DNA from 2 places in the Croceicoccus marinus genome. Region 1 is predicted to be linked to the other one. Evidence: riboswitches for the same ligand, from Rfam matches in the RefSeq annotation. Region 1 holds a riboswitch; the other holds the start of a gene.

What was found. A riboswitch is a leader RNA that binds a small molecule or an ion and turns the genes downstream of it on or off. The one in region 1 is predicted to bind cobalamin.
Region 2: another riboswitch for cobalamin. It lies ahead of A9D14_RS04220 (TonB-dependent receptor plug domain-containing protein); the one in region 1 lies ahead of A9D14_RS15250 (hypothetical protein).

Annotation. Positions count from the first base shown of each region.
Region 1 covers NZ_CP019603.1:211,033-216,563, reverse strand. The annotation lists gene A9D14_RS15265 (IS91 family transposase) at 1-682, shown strand, start outside; gene A9D14_RS15260 (cobyrinate a,c-diamide synthase) at 1,091-2,383, opposite strand; gene cobO (cob(I)yrinic acid a,c-diamide adenosyltransferase) at 2,380-2,994, opposite strand; gene A9D14_RS15250 (hypothetical protein) at 2,991-3,590, opposite strand; cobalamin riboswitch at 3,785-3,993, opposite strand; cobalamin riboswitch at 4,066-4,256, shown strand; gene A9D14_RS15245 (TonB-dependent receptor plug domain-containing protein) at 4,419-5,531, shown strand, end outside.
Region 2 covers NZ_CP019602.1:865,769-871,299, forward strand. The annotation lists gene sucD (succinate--CoA ligase subunit alpha) at 1-663, opposite strand, end outside; gene mdh (malate dehydrogenase) at 719-1,681, opposite strand; cobalamin riboswitch at 1,909-2,146, shown strand; gene A9D14_RS04220 (TonB-dependent receptor plug domain-containing protein) at 2,253-4,070, shown strand; gene A9D14_RS04225 (ABC transporter substrate-binding protein) at 4,070-4,957, shown strand; gene A9D14_RS04230 (FecCD family ABC transporter permease) at 4,954-5,531, shown strand, end outside.

The sequences.
Region 1 (5,531 bases):
GCTCGATGGGACCCGCTGGATATCCTCGCGCCCCTCGTTTCTTCTACGGGTGCGCGTGCTCGGCGCGCTGTTCCGCCGCCTCTTTCTCACCGGACTACTGGCATTGTACGATGCCGGCCGGTTGTTCTTCGCCGGCAACATGGCCGCGCTGGAGCAGAGGCGCGCATTCCTGCGTCATATCGCGCCGGTGCGGAAGAAGCGCTGGGTCGTCTATGCCAAGCCCCCGTTTGCCGGACCGCAGGCGGTGCTTGCCTATCGCTCGCGCTACACCCACCGCGTGGCGATCTCGAACCGGCGTCTCGTCGCCTTCGACGACCGCGGGGTCACGCTGCGGTACAAAGATTATCGCCGCGACGGGCCCGAACGGCAGCGAGTCATGACGCTTCCTACCGACGAGTTCATCCGCCGCTTCCTGCTCCATGTCCTGCCTCGCGAGTTCCATCGCATCCGCCATTACGGCTTGCTCGCCGGCTCCGCCCGCAAGGATGCCATCGCCCGGGCCCGCGCCTTGCTTCACGTCGCGCCCGAACCGCCGCCGTCCGACAACGTAGAGCCAGCTGACCATCGCCCGCCATGCCCCTGCTGTGGCGGCCATATGATCGTCATCGAGACCTTCGTCCGTCGGCAGCAACCGCGCGCGCCGCCCCAAATCGTCGCGCTTACCCGGAGCCACGCGCCATGACCGGGCATGGCTTATCCTGCAGATTGGCCGCCTCTTGCCCGTACCGGCCAACAGTACCGTTCGCGCCATCCACGGCTGCAGCTATGGCTACGCCGTCCGGTGTCGGGAGATGACCATGTCCGGAGCGCTATTATCGGCGCGACAGCGCTCGCCAAGGCGGCGCCGGCACGGCCAATGGGCGATGCGGCCCGCGAGCCAGACCATTCCAAAACACAATTCCCCATAGCGCAGCGCATGCGGCCCGCGGGTTCCTGCATGTTAGGATTTCGTACGCTTAAGCGCCCGAAATCCTTCGACATAGCGGTCATGCACGAGTTAATTTCCGCTTCTTGTGAGCGGACACTCATTCATGTTGTCAAACGGATCGCCGCTCAGCATCACTGCAGCTATCCCATTTAGAACGCGGAATTACTGTCGGGCCGAGAAAAGCATTGCTGTAGCTTCCGGAGCGGACCGGAAATAGAAATGCACATAGCTGGCCAGCAGGGAACCGCAACTGAACACGGCCTCATCCCTGCCGCCGTTTGGATTGCGTGACCGGCTGAGCGGTATCAGATCGGTTTCGATCCGCGAATAATGAAAGCTATGGCCGCGCAATACACCTGTTCGCAGATCGACTTCCTGCAAACCGAGCCCTCCCAGTCGGTCCTGTATGATCACCTGCGCAGGCAGCAGCCCCAGCATTGGAAAAGGACCGTCCGCCGTTTCCAACTGCTCCGAACAGACCATCATACCGCCGCATTCGGCCAGCAGGGCCTTGCCCATTGCGTGATGGCGCCGGATACTCCGCTGCCACTGACGGTCGGCAGCCAACACTTCCGCATGCAACTCTGGATAGCCGCCCGGCAACCACAGCGCGTCACATTCGGGCAGATCCTCTCCCGCAAGGGGAGAGAAAAAGCGCAATTCCGCGCCCATTTCTCGCAGAACGGCCAGATTATCGGCATAGATGAACGCAAAGCACGCATCGCGGGCAATGGCGATGCGCCTCCCTTGCAGCATGGGTGGCAGAGGGCTCGGCGCAGGCGCAGGGAACGCGACCGGAGGCGGCAGGGCCAGCGCATCGTCGGGCAAGGCGGCGGAGCAGGCGGAGATGCGCGAGTCCAGATCCGGGATCTCTGCCGCCATTAACAGGCCGAGATAGCGTTGGGGCAATGCAAATGTGGTGTCGCGCGGCAAAGCACCGAGCCATCGGACGGGCGGCTTCACGCTTTCGCGCAGCATATCGGCATGGCGGTCACCCGCAATGCGGTTGGCGATCACACCGTCGACCGCAACTTCCTGCCGGTAACTAGCCAGTCCGTGGACCAGCGCGCCAAAACTTTGCGCCATGGCCGATCCGTCGATGACTGCCAGCACCGACAGGCCGAAGTGCGCAGCGATGTCTGCGCTGGACGGATCGCCGTCGAAAAGCCCCATCACCCCTTCGACAAGAATGATGTCGGCGTCCTGCGCGGCATCGTACAGCAGGCGGCGGCAATGGTCCTCGCCCACCATGAACAGGTCGAGCTGGTGAACAGGATGGCCGCTGGCGCGTTCAAGGATCATTGGGTCGAGGAAATCGGGCCCGCATTTGAAAACCCGCACCCGCCGCCCCGCATCGCGGTGACGGCGGGCGAGAGCGGCAGTAATGCTCGTCTTGCCTTGCCCCGAAGCCGGCGCGGCGACCAGCAGGGCAGGGCAATGCGCCGCTGCGCTCACAAATCGATGCCCGGCTGCGCTCGGATACCGGCGCGGAAGGCATGTTTCACATCGCGGATTGCGCTCACCGTATCGGCGGCTTCGATAAAAGTGTCATGCGCGGCGCGGCCGGTAATCACCACATGCTGCATCGGCGGGCGCGCATGGATGGCGGGCATGATCTCTTCCACGGAGAGATAGCGATAAGTGACGAGATAGGTCAGCTCGTCCAGCACGACGAGGTGGATGGACCGATCGGCCAGCGCTTCCTTCGCCTTTTTCCATCCGGCGCGGGCGGCGGCGATGTCGCGGTCGCGTTCCTGCGTTTCCCATGTGAAGCCTTCGCCGCAGCGTTCCCAGCGCATGTTCGGGTCGCGCGCGAAAAAGGCGCGTTCGCCCACTTCCTCCTTGCCCTTGATGAACTGGAACACCGCTGCCTTGTGGCCATAGCCCAATGTGCGCGCCACCATGCCAAAGGCGGAGGACGACTTGCCCTTCCCATTGCCGGTAATCACCAGCAGTAGGCCCTTGTCCTGCGTGGCAGCGGCGATCCTTTTATCGACCGCCGCCTTGTGCTTGCGCGTGCGTTCGCGGTGGCGGGCATTGATGGCGTCCTTGTCGCTGCCGCTCACCGGCTGCTGTCCGGCAGGATGCGTCCGGTCAGCCGCTCCGCCGCTATGTGGACGATCGCCGCCATGCCCGCCCAGCTGAGCGTCGCGGCCAGCGTGCCGGGAAAATAGCGTTCGATGCGAGGCAGGAACCCGGACACCGAGGCATCGGGGAAATACCCACTGAACGCATAGAATCCGCCGCTGCTAAACAGGTTCGATACGAAAGTCGCGCCGCACAGCACCGCGATCAAGGCAGGGAGGGTCGCCGGCTTCATACCCAAGCGCGCCGCGCCATACCGGCCCGCGAGCCACATCGCGCCATAGGCTGGCAGCAGCATCCAGTATGCGATGGTAAAGCAGAACCCCGAACCGCCCATCACGTAGATTGTGACCACATCGATCGCGAAACCCAGCGCGAAAAGCGCGAGAAAGGCAAGGCGCGGGCGGATGTAAAATCCCGCCACGAAAAAGCTGGCGAGGCTGGTTTCGGGAAGGTGGATATAGTCGGACAGCGAATGCGGGCGCGTGGCCAGCATCACTACAGCCAACACGGCGAAAAGAACGGCATCGAATTGCCGGATATTCAGGCGCTTTGCAGCGATTGGAACGGCGGTCATCATTGATCTCCTCCATAGGGTTCAACGATGCGTTGCCCGCCGCGTAAGACGACGGAACAGGCGCGGCGCAGGGCCGCGGCAGCCGAAATGATCTGCGAGTGCCGAATGACGCGGCCCTCCCTTTCTCAACGCACACACAAGTGTCGTCCACCAAGGGATTGGGCCCTCGTTCGACCGGTACATCCCGCCCGGGCGAAGAACGACGGCAACGGGCCGGTTTCCTGACTTACCGGGTCAACGCATTTCCGCCGCCTTCTCGGAAGGAAACAATCCTTCCAATGGCTTGTGGCAGAACGCTCACCGGTCACAGTTGCGGGAGCAGTGCCGGATTCGCAGATGTAGAATCCTGCTTGCCGGACTTCCCGATTAAGCCCTCGCGGGCACCCGTTACATTCTTGCCGATAGGGAGCATGCGCCGCCTCTGCAAGTCACCATCTGGTCACAAGCGGCTTGCCATATGGTTCATGGGCCATTATCCGCCTCGCCAGCGACAGGTTCCCCGCAAGGGGATCAAAAGGGAACGCGGTTCAAGACCGCGGCTGCCCCTGCAACTGTAAGCGGAGAGCCATCGGCCATCATGCCATTGGGGCAATCATCGTCCCGAGAAGGCGGCCGGACCGGCATCGACCCGCAAGCCAGGAGACCTGCCTGACGCTGTCGTTCTTCGTCCGGACAGGGTGTGCCGGCCGAACGGGGAAATCCCTCGTGAAACGACAGAAACTGCCTCGTGCGGCGCGTGCCGGACGGGACGGTCTGTGTGTGTTCACGCCGCAGTCGTTCCCCCGCTGCGATCCGCGCGTGGCATCTTGTCACTTGTGGGGATTGTCCATGCCCGAATTCAAATATGCGTTCCTGCCGGCGCTCGTTATAGGTTGCTCTCTTTACACCGTCGCCGAGGCCAATGACGCGGCAGGCGAAATCGTCGTTTCCGCCTTGCGTACTCCGGTCGACAGCGACCGCGTATCGTCGTCTGTTACCATTCTCGACCTTGAAGAGATCGAGACGGAGCAGCCCGTCGCGGTCACCGATATTCTGGTCCGTACGCCCGGCATCAGCATGTCGCGCAATGGCGGCTATGGGGCGGCGACATCGCTGCGCATACGCGGCGCCGATGCGGGGCAAAGCGTGCTGGTGATCGACGGCATGCGCCTGTCCGATGCATCCACCACCGATGGCGGGGCAGATTTCGGCAATTTGTTCGCCGACGATATCGAACGGATTGAGATTTTGCGTGGGCCGCAATCGATCCTGTGGGGCAGCCATGCAATTGGCGGGGTGGTCAATGTGGTCACGGCCAGCCCCTCCGATCCGCTGGAAGGGCGCCTCACGCTCGAAGGCGGATCGCGCAATACGCTGAACGCGCGGGCAGGCGTGGGCGGCAGCGGCAAGGCGATCGACTGGCGGATCGCTGGCAGCACATTTACTACTGACGGCATATCGGCGCGCAGCAACGGCACCGAGCGGGACGGCTATCGCCGCCAGTCCGCCAGCGGCACGCTGACGGCGCGGATCGCGTCGGTACTGTCGCTGAACCTGCGCGGCTACTACGCCGACGGACGTAATGATTTCGATGGGTTTGCCGGTGACAGTCGCGCTTATGGGCTGACACAGGCGTGGACAGCCTATGCGGGTGTGAATGCAGCGCTGCTGGACGGGCGGTTCACCAACCGGCTGGCGGTGATGGAAAGCCGCACGGACCGCGATAATTTCGACCCCGACCGTTCGGTGCGCAGCCAGACATTCGACGCGCAGGGCCGTGGTCGCCGGTACGAATATCAAGGCGGCTTCGCCCTATCGGACGCGGTGCAATTTGCATTCGGTGGCGAGCGTGAGGAACAGCGCATGCGCACCGCATCGCCGGGCAATAATACATTGCCCTTCACTACCACGCGGGCCGAGGCGGATATCGACAGTGTCTATGTGCATGCCCGCGTTTCACCC
Region 2 (5,531 bases), on a different replicon from region 1:
GAACTGTGCCGCTTCTTCCTCGGCGCTGCCGCCGATCTCGCCGATCATGATGATCGACTTCGTCTCGTCATCGGCCAGGAACAGTTCCAGCACGTCGATGAAATTGGTGCCGTTGACCGGGTCGCCGCCGATGCCGACCGCGGTGGTCTGGCCAAGCCCGATATTGGTGGTCTGGAACACCGCCTCATAGGTCAGCGTGCCCGAACGCGAGACGACGCCGACCGAGCCCTTCTTGAAGATCGAACCGGGCATGATGCCGATCTTGCATTCGCCGGGGGTCAGCACGCCGGGGCAGTTCGGACCGATCAGGCGCGCCTTCGAACCCTGCAGCGCACGCTTCACGCGCACCATGTCGAGCACCGGAATGCCCTCGGTAATGGCGACGATCAGCTCCATCTCGGCGTCGATCGCTTCCAGGATCGAGTCCGCTGCGAACGGCGGCGGCACATAGATGCACGAAGCGGTCGCGCCGGTCGCGGCCTTCGCCTCGGCCACCGTGTCATAGTTCGGCAGGCCGATGTGGGTCGTGCCGCCCTTGCCGGGGGTTACGCCCGCAACCATGTGCGTGCCATAGGCCAGCGCCTGTTCGGTGTGGAACGTGCCGGTCGATCCGGTCATGCCCTGGGTGATGACCTTGGTATTCTTGTCGACGAGAATGGACATTTAACGCTCTCCTTGTCGGGAGGGGCGGGCGGCCGTCAGGCCGCCCGGAAGAAATTCAGGCTAGGTCGCCGTCGATGCCCTTGCAGGCTTCCAGCAGTTCCTTGACCGCGTCGACCGACACCTGGAGGTTGCCCTTCTCCTCGTCGCTCAACTCGATCTCGACCACCTTCTCGATGCCGTCGGCACCGATCACGGCAGGAACGCCGACATACAGGCCGTCAACGCCGTATTCGCCGGAAAGATGCGCGGCACAGGGCAGGATGCGCTTCTGGTCGCCCAGATAGGCCTCTGCCATGGCGATCGCGCTGGTGGCGGGGGCGTAATAGGCCGAACCGGTCTTGAGCAGGCCGACGATCTCGCCGCCGCCCGAACGGGTGCGCTGCACGATCTCGTCCAGTCGGCCCGCGTCCACGCCCTTGATCTTGGCCATGTCACCCACGGGAATGCCGCTGATGGTGGAATAGGACAGCACCGGCACCATGGTGTCGCCGTGGCCGCCCAGAACGAAGGCGTTCACGTCCTTAACCGAAACCTCGAACTCCCACGCAAGGAACGTCGCGAAGCGCGCCGAATCCAGCACGCCCGCCATGCCCACGACCTTGTTGTGCGGCAGGCCCGAAAACTCGCGCAGCGCCCAGACCATCGCATCGAGCGGGTTGGTGATGCAGATCACGAAGGCGTCCGGCGCATGCGCCTTGATGCCTTCGCCGACCGACTTCATCACCTTGAGGTTGATGCCGAGAAGATCGTCGCGGCTCATGCCCGGCTTGCGGGGAACGCCCGCCGTCACGATGATCACGTCGGCGCCGGCAATATCGGCATAGTCGTTCGTGCCGGTGATATTCGCGTCGAAGCCCTCGATCGGACCGCACTGCGACAGGTCCAGCGCCTTGCCCTGGGGCATGCCCTCGGCGATGTCGAAAAGGACGATGTCGCCCATTTCCTTCTTCGCGGCCAGATGGGCGAGCGTGCCGCCGATCATGCCCGATCCGATGAGGGCGATCTTCTTGCGTGCCATCGACTCTCTTCCTCTTCTTCTTTCCCGTGGGTGCGCCCTTTTGTGCTGCGAAGATGGGCGCTGTTTCGGGCATGTGCCGTAGGCCCCGAGATAGGCGATTGCAACCGGCAAAAAAGAGGGCTTCTGGATTATCTTTGATAAGAGTTCGCAATAGCAACAATCGATTTCCATCTCGTCAGATGGACAAGTTCAGCTTGCCAACCGATTGTTCTCATGGCTATGCGCCGCGCCATCGTTATGGGTTGGCCGGTTGGGCATGTTGTCGCGCAGCCGGCCCTAAGAGGGAAGATCGGTGCGTCATGCCGTGCGTCAAACGCGTGCGGTCCGGCAATTCCGGCGCTGCCCCCGCAACTGTAACCGGTGAGCGTTCGTCATTTCGTGTCACTGGTCCCGCAAGGGGCCGGGAAGGCCGGCGAAACGCGTCGATCCGGAAGTCAGGAGACCTGCCCGTATCGGTCGTTCGAGCCAGCGGGCGGGGTGTACCGAAGGCATCGGAAAGGCGCGATCCCGCGTCTTCCGACAGGAACGGCAATCGTTCTTGTCCGGAGGATACATGCGTCTTGATTTCTGTTTGGCCACATCGGCCCTCGTCACATCCTGTTTCGCCTTCATCGCCCCCGCCGCCGCGCAGGAAGCGGGCGATCCGATCACCGTCACCGCGACCGGGCTGGAGCTTTCGGTCGACAATACCGGCCAGGCGATCTCCATCATCGATCTGCCCGAGATCGAGACCGTGCAGGGCCCCGACCTGTCCCGCGTCCTGCGGCGCCTGCCCGGCGTCGCGATCAGCCGGAACGGGCCGGCCGGCTCGTTCACCGGCGTGCGCGTGCGCGGTGCGTTTTCGGAACAACTGCTTGTCCTGATCGACGGGGTAAAGGTGAACGACGTCGCCGCGCCCGGCGGCGGGTTCGACTTCGCCAATGTGCTGGCAGGCAGTGTCGAACGGATCGAGCTGCTGCGCGGTCCCAACTCGGTCATCTGGGGGTCCGACGCGATGGGCGGGGTGATGAACCTCACCACCCGGCAAGTCGACGGGATTTCCGCCAGCGCGGAATATGGCGCGTTCGATACCGCCTATGCAACGCTGGCGGGCGGGGTCGTCACCGATCGTGTCGAGGCGGGGCTGACCGGCAGCTGGTACGATTCCGACGGGTTCAGCGCGGCCAGCACGGGCGGCGAAGCCGACGGCTTCCGCCAGTGGCAGCTTGCGGGGCGCGGCCGCTTCCACGTAAGCGACGCGTTTTCGCTAACCGCCAATGGCCGCTATGCCGATGGCCGGCTCGAGCAGGACGGCTATCCCGCGCCCCTGTACGCCTTTGCCGACACCGACGACCTGCAGGATACCGAGGAATATTCGGGCCGCATCGGCGCCGACTATCAGGGCGACAGGCTGACCCTGCGCGGCGGCTATGCCCTGTCCGACACGACGCGGCTCTATACGGGGGAAAGCTATGGCGATTTCCCCTACGAGACCAAGGGCAGGCTCGAGCGGGCCGAACTGTTCGGCCGTTTCGGCCTTACCGACAGCCTGGGCATCGATTTCGGGGCCGACCGCGAATGGTACGGCTTCGAGGATTCGGGCAGCGACCGCTCGACCACGCTCACCAGCGGACATGGCCAGCTGTCCTGGGGCGGCCCGGCCGTGACCCTCGCCGCGGGCGCGCGCTATGACGATCACGAACTGTTCGGCGACGAATGGACGTTCGGCGCGAATGGCGCGCTGGAACTGGGTGCGCAGCTGCGGCTGCGCGCATCCTATGGCGAGGGCTTCAAGGCGCCCACGCTCTACCAGCTCTATTCCTTCTACGGCGACGAGGGGCTGAACCCAGAGCGGAGCAAGGGCTATGATGTCGGTATCGAGAAGGGGCGCCGCGACGGCATGTTCTTCGCCGCCGCCACCCTGTTCCGCCGCGACAGCACCGACCTGATCGACTTCGATCTGGCGAATTCGGTCTATTACAACATCGGCAGGGCCCGCGCGCAGGGCGCGGAACTCGAACTGGCGGCACGCCCGTCCCAGAACCTGCGGCTTGGCCTCGTCTACACATACCTGGAGACCGAGGACCGGACGGCGGGCGGCACCTATCAGGGCAATAACCTCAACCGCAGGCCGGATCACGCGGTCACCGCCATGGTGGACTGGGCCACCCCCACCGGGCTGATGCTGGGCACAGACGTGCGGCTGGTCGGCGACAGCTATGACGATCGCGGCAATTTCACGCGGCTCGACGGCTTCGTGACGGTGGATCTTCGCGCCTCGATGCCGCTGGGCGACAGGCTGGAACTGTTCGGGCGGGTCGAGAACCTGTTCGATGCGGGCTACCAGACGGTCGCGGGCTACAATTCGTCCGGCGCCGCTGCCTATGGCGGAGCGCGGGTGAAAATCTGATGGCGGCGCGGTCGGCAGTCGTGGCGGCGGCGGCAGCAATGCTGGCCGCCTGCACGCCTGCCGCCGCCCCGGCCCCGGAAGGCTCGCGCGTTCGCCAGGATGTGCCGGTTCCCGAAGGCTCGCCTTTGTCCGAAGCCGAGCCCGTCATCGTGTCTCTGAACCCGTGCACCGACGCGATCCTGGCCGAGATCGCACCGGGGCGGCTGGCCGCAATCTCGCACTACAGCCACGATCCGGCGGGATCGTCGATGCCGCCCGAACTCGCGGCGCGCTTTCCCGCCGTGTCGGGCAATGCCGAGGAAGTCGCCGCGCTCCGGCCCGACCTGGTGGTGGCCAGCACCTTCCTGCCGCCCGCCACCGAACAGGCCTTCGCGCGCATGGGCCTGCGCGTGGTCAAGACCGGCACCATCACCACGGTCGCCGATTCCATCGCCCAGATCCGCGAACTCGCGGCGCTGGCGGGCGAAGTCGAGGCTGGCGAGAGGCTGGTCGCCAGGATCGAGGACAGCCTCCGCGCCGCCCGGCCTGCCGAGGGCGCCCGCCCGCTTCCCGCGCTGGTCTGGCAATCGGGCGGGCTGGTGCCGGGCGAGCAGACTTTGATCAGCGATCTGCTTGTCCGCAGCGGCTTCGCGAACTGGAGCGCGGGGCGCGGGCTGGGGCAGGGCGCGCTGCTGCCGCTGGAACAGGTGCTGGCCGACCCGCCCCCGCTGATCCTAATCGCGGGCGCGGGCGGCGAGGAAAACCGCAAGCTTGGGCACCCCGCGCTGACGGCGCTGGACGGCACCGCGCAGGCGCATTTCGATCCGCAGCTGCTCTATTGCGGCGGTCCGACCATCCCGCGCGCGCTGGAGCGGCTGACGCAGATCCGCGCCGAGGTGGCGGGGTGAACCGCCTCAACGCGGTCCTGCTCGCCGCCATCGGCGTGGCACTGCCGCTCTCGCTGCTGGCGGGACGGGCATGGATCGCGCCCTGGGCTGAACCTGTGCCCAATGCTGCCATCATACTGGCCGAACTGCGTCTTCCGCGCGGCTTGCTGGCGCTGATCATCGGCGCCGGTCTGGGCGGAGCGGGCGCGGCGATGCAGGGCTATCTGCGCAATCCGCTGGCCGATCCTGGCCTGTTCGGGATCGCACCGGGCGCGGCGTTCGGCGCGGTCATGGCGCTGTTCCTGGGCGTGGCCGCCATTCCGCTGATCCTGCCCTTGTTCGCACTGGCAGGCGCCGCGGGGGCGATGGCGCTGCTGGCGCTGATCGCGGGGCGGACGGGGGGAATCGCGCTGTTCACCCTGGCCGGACTGATGATCGCAAGCCTTGCGGGCACGCTTACCAGCCTGGCCATCAGCCTCTCGCCCAATCCCTTCGCCATGTCAGAAATCGTGACCTGGCTGATGGGGGCGCTGACCGATCGCAGCTGGGCGGACGTATGGATCGCAGCGCCGCTGACATTGGCGGGACTGATCGT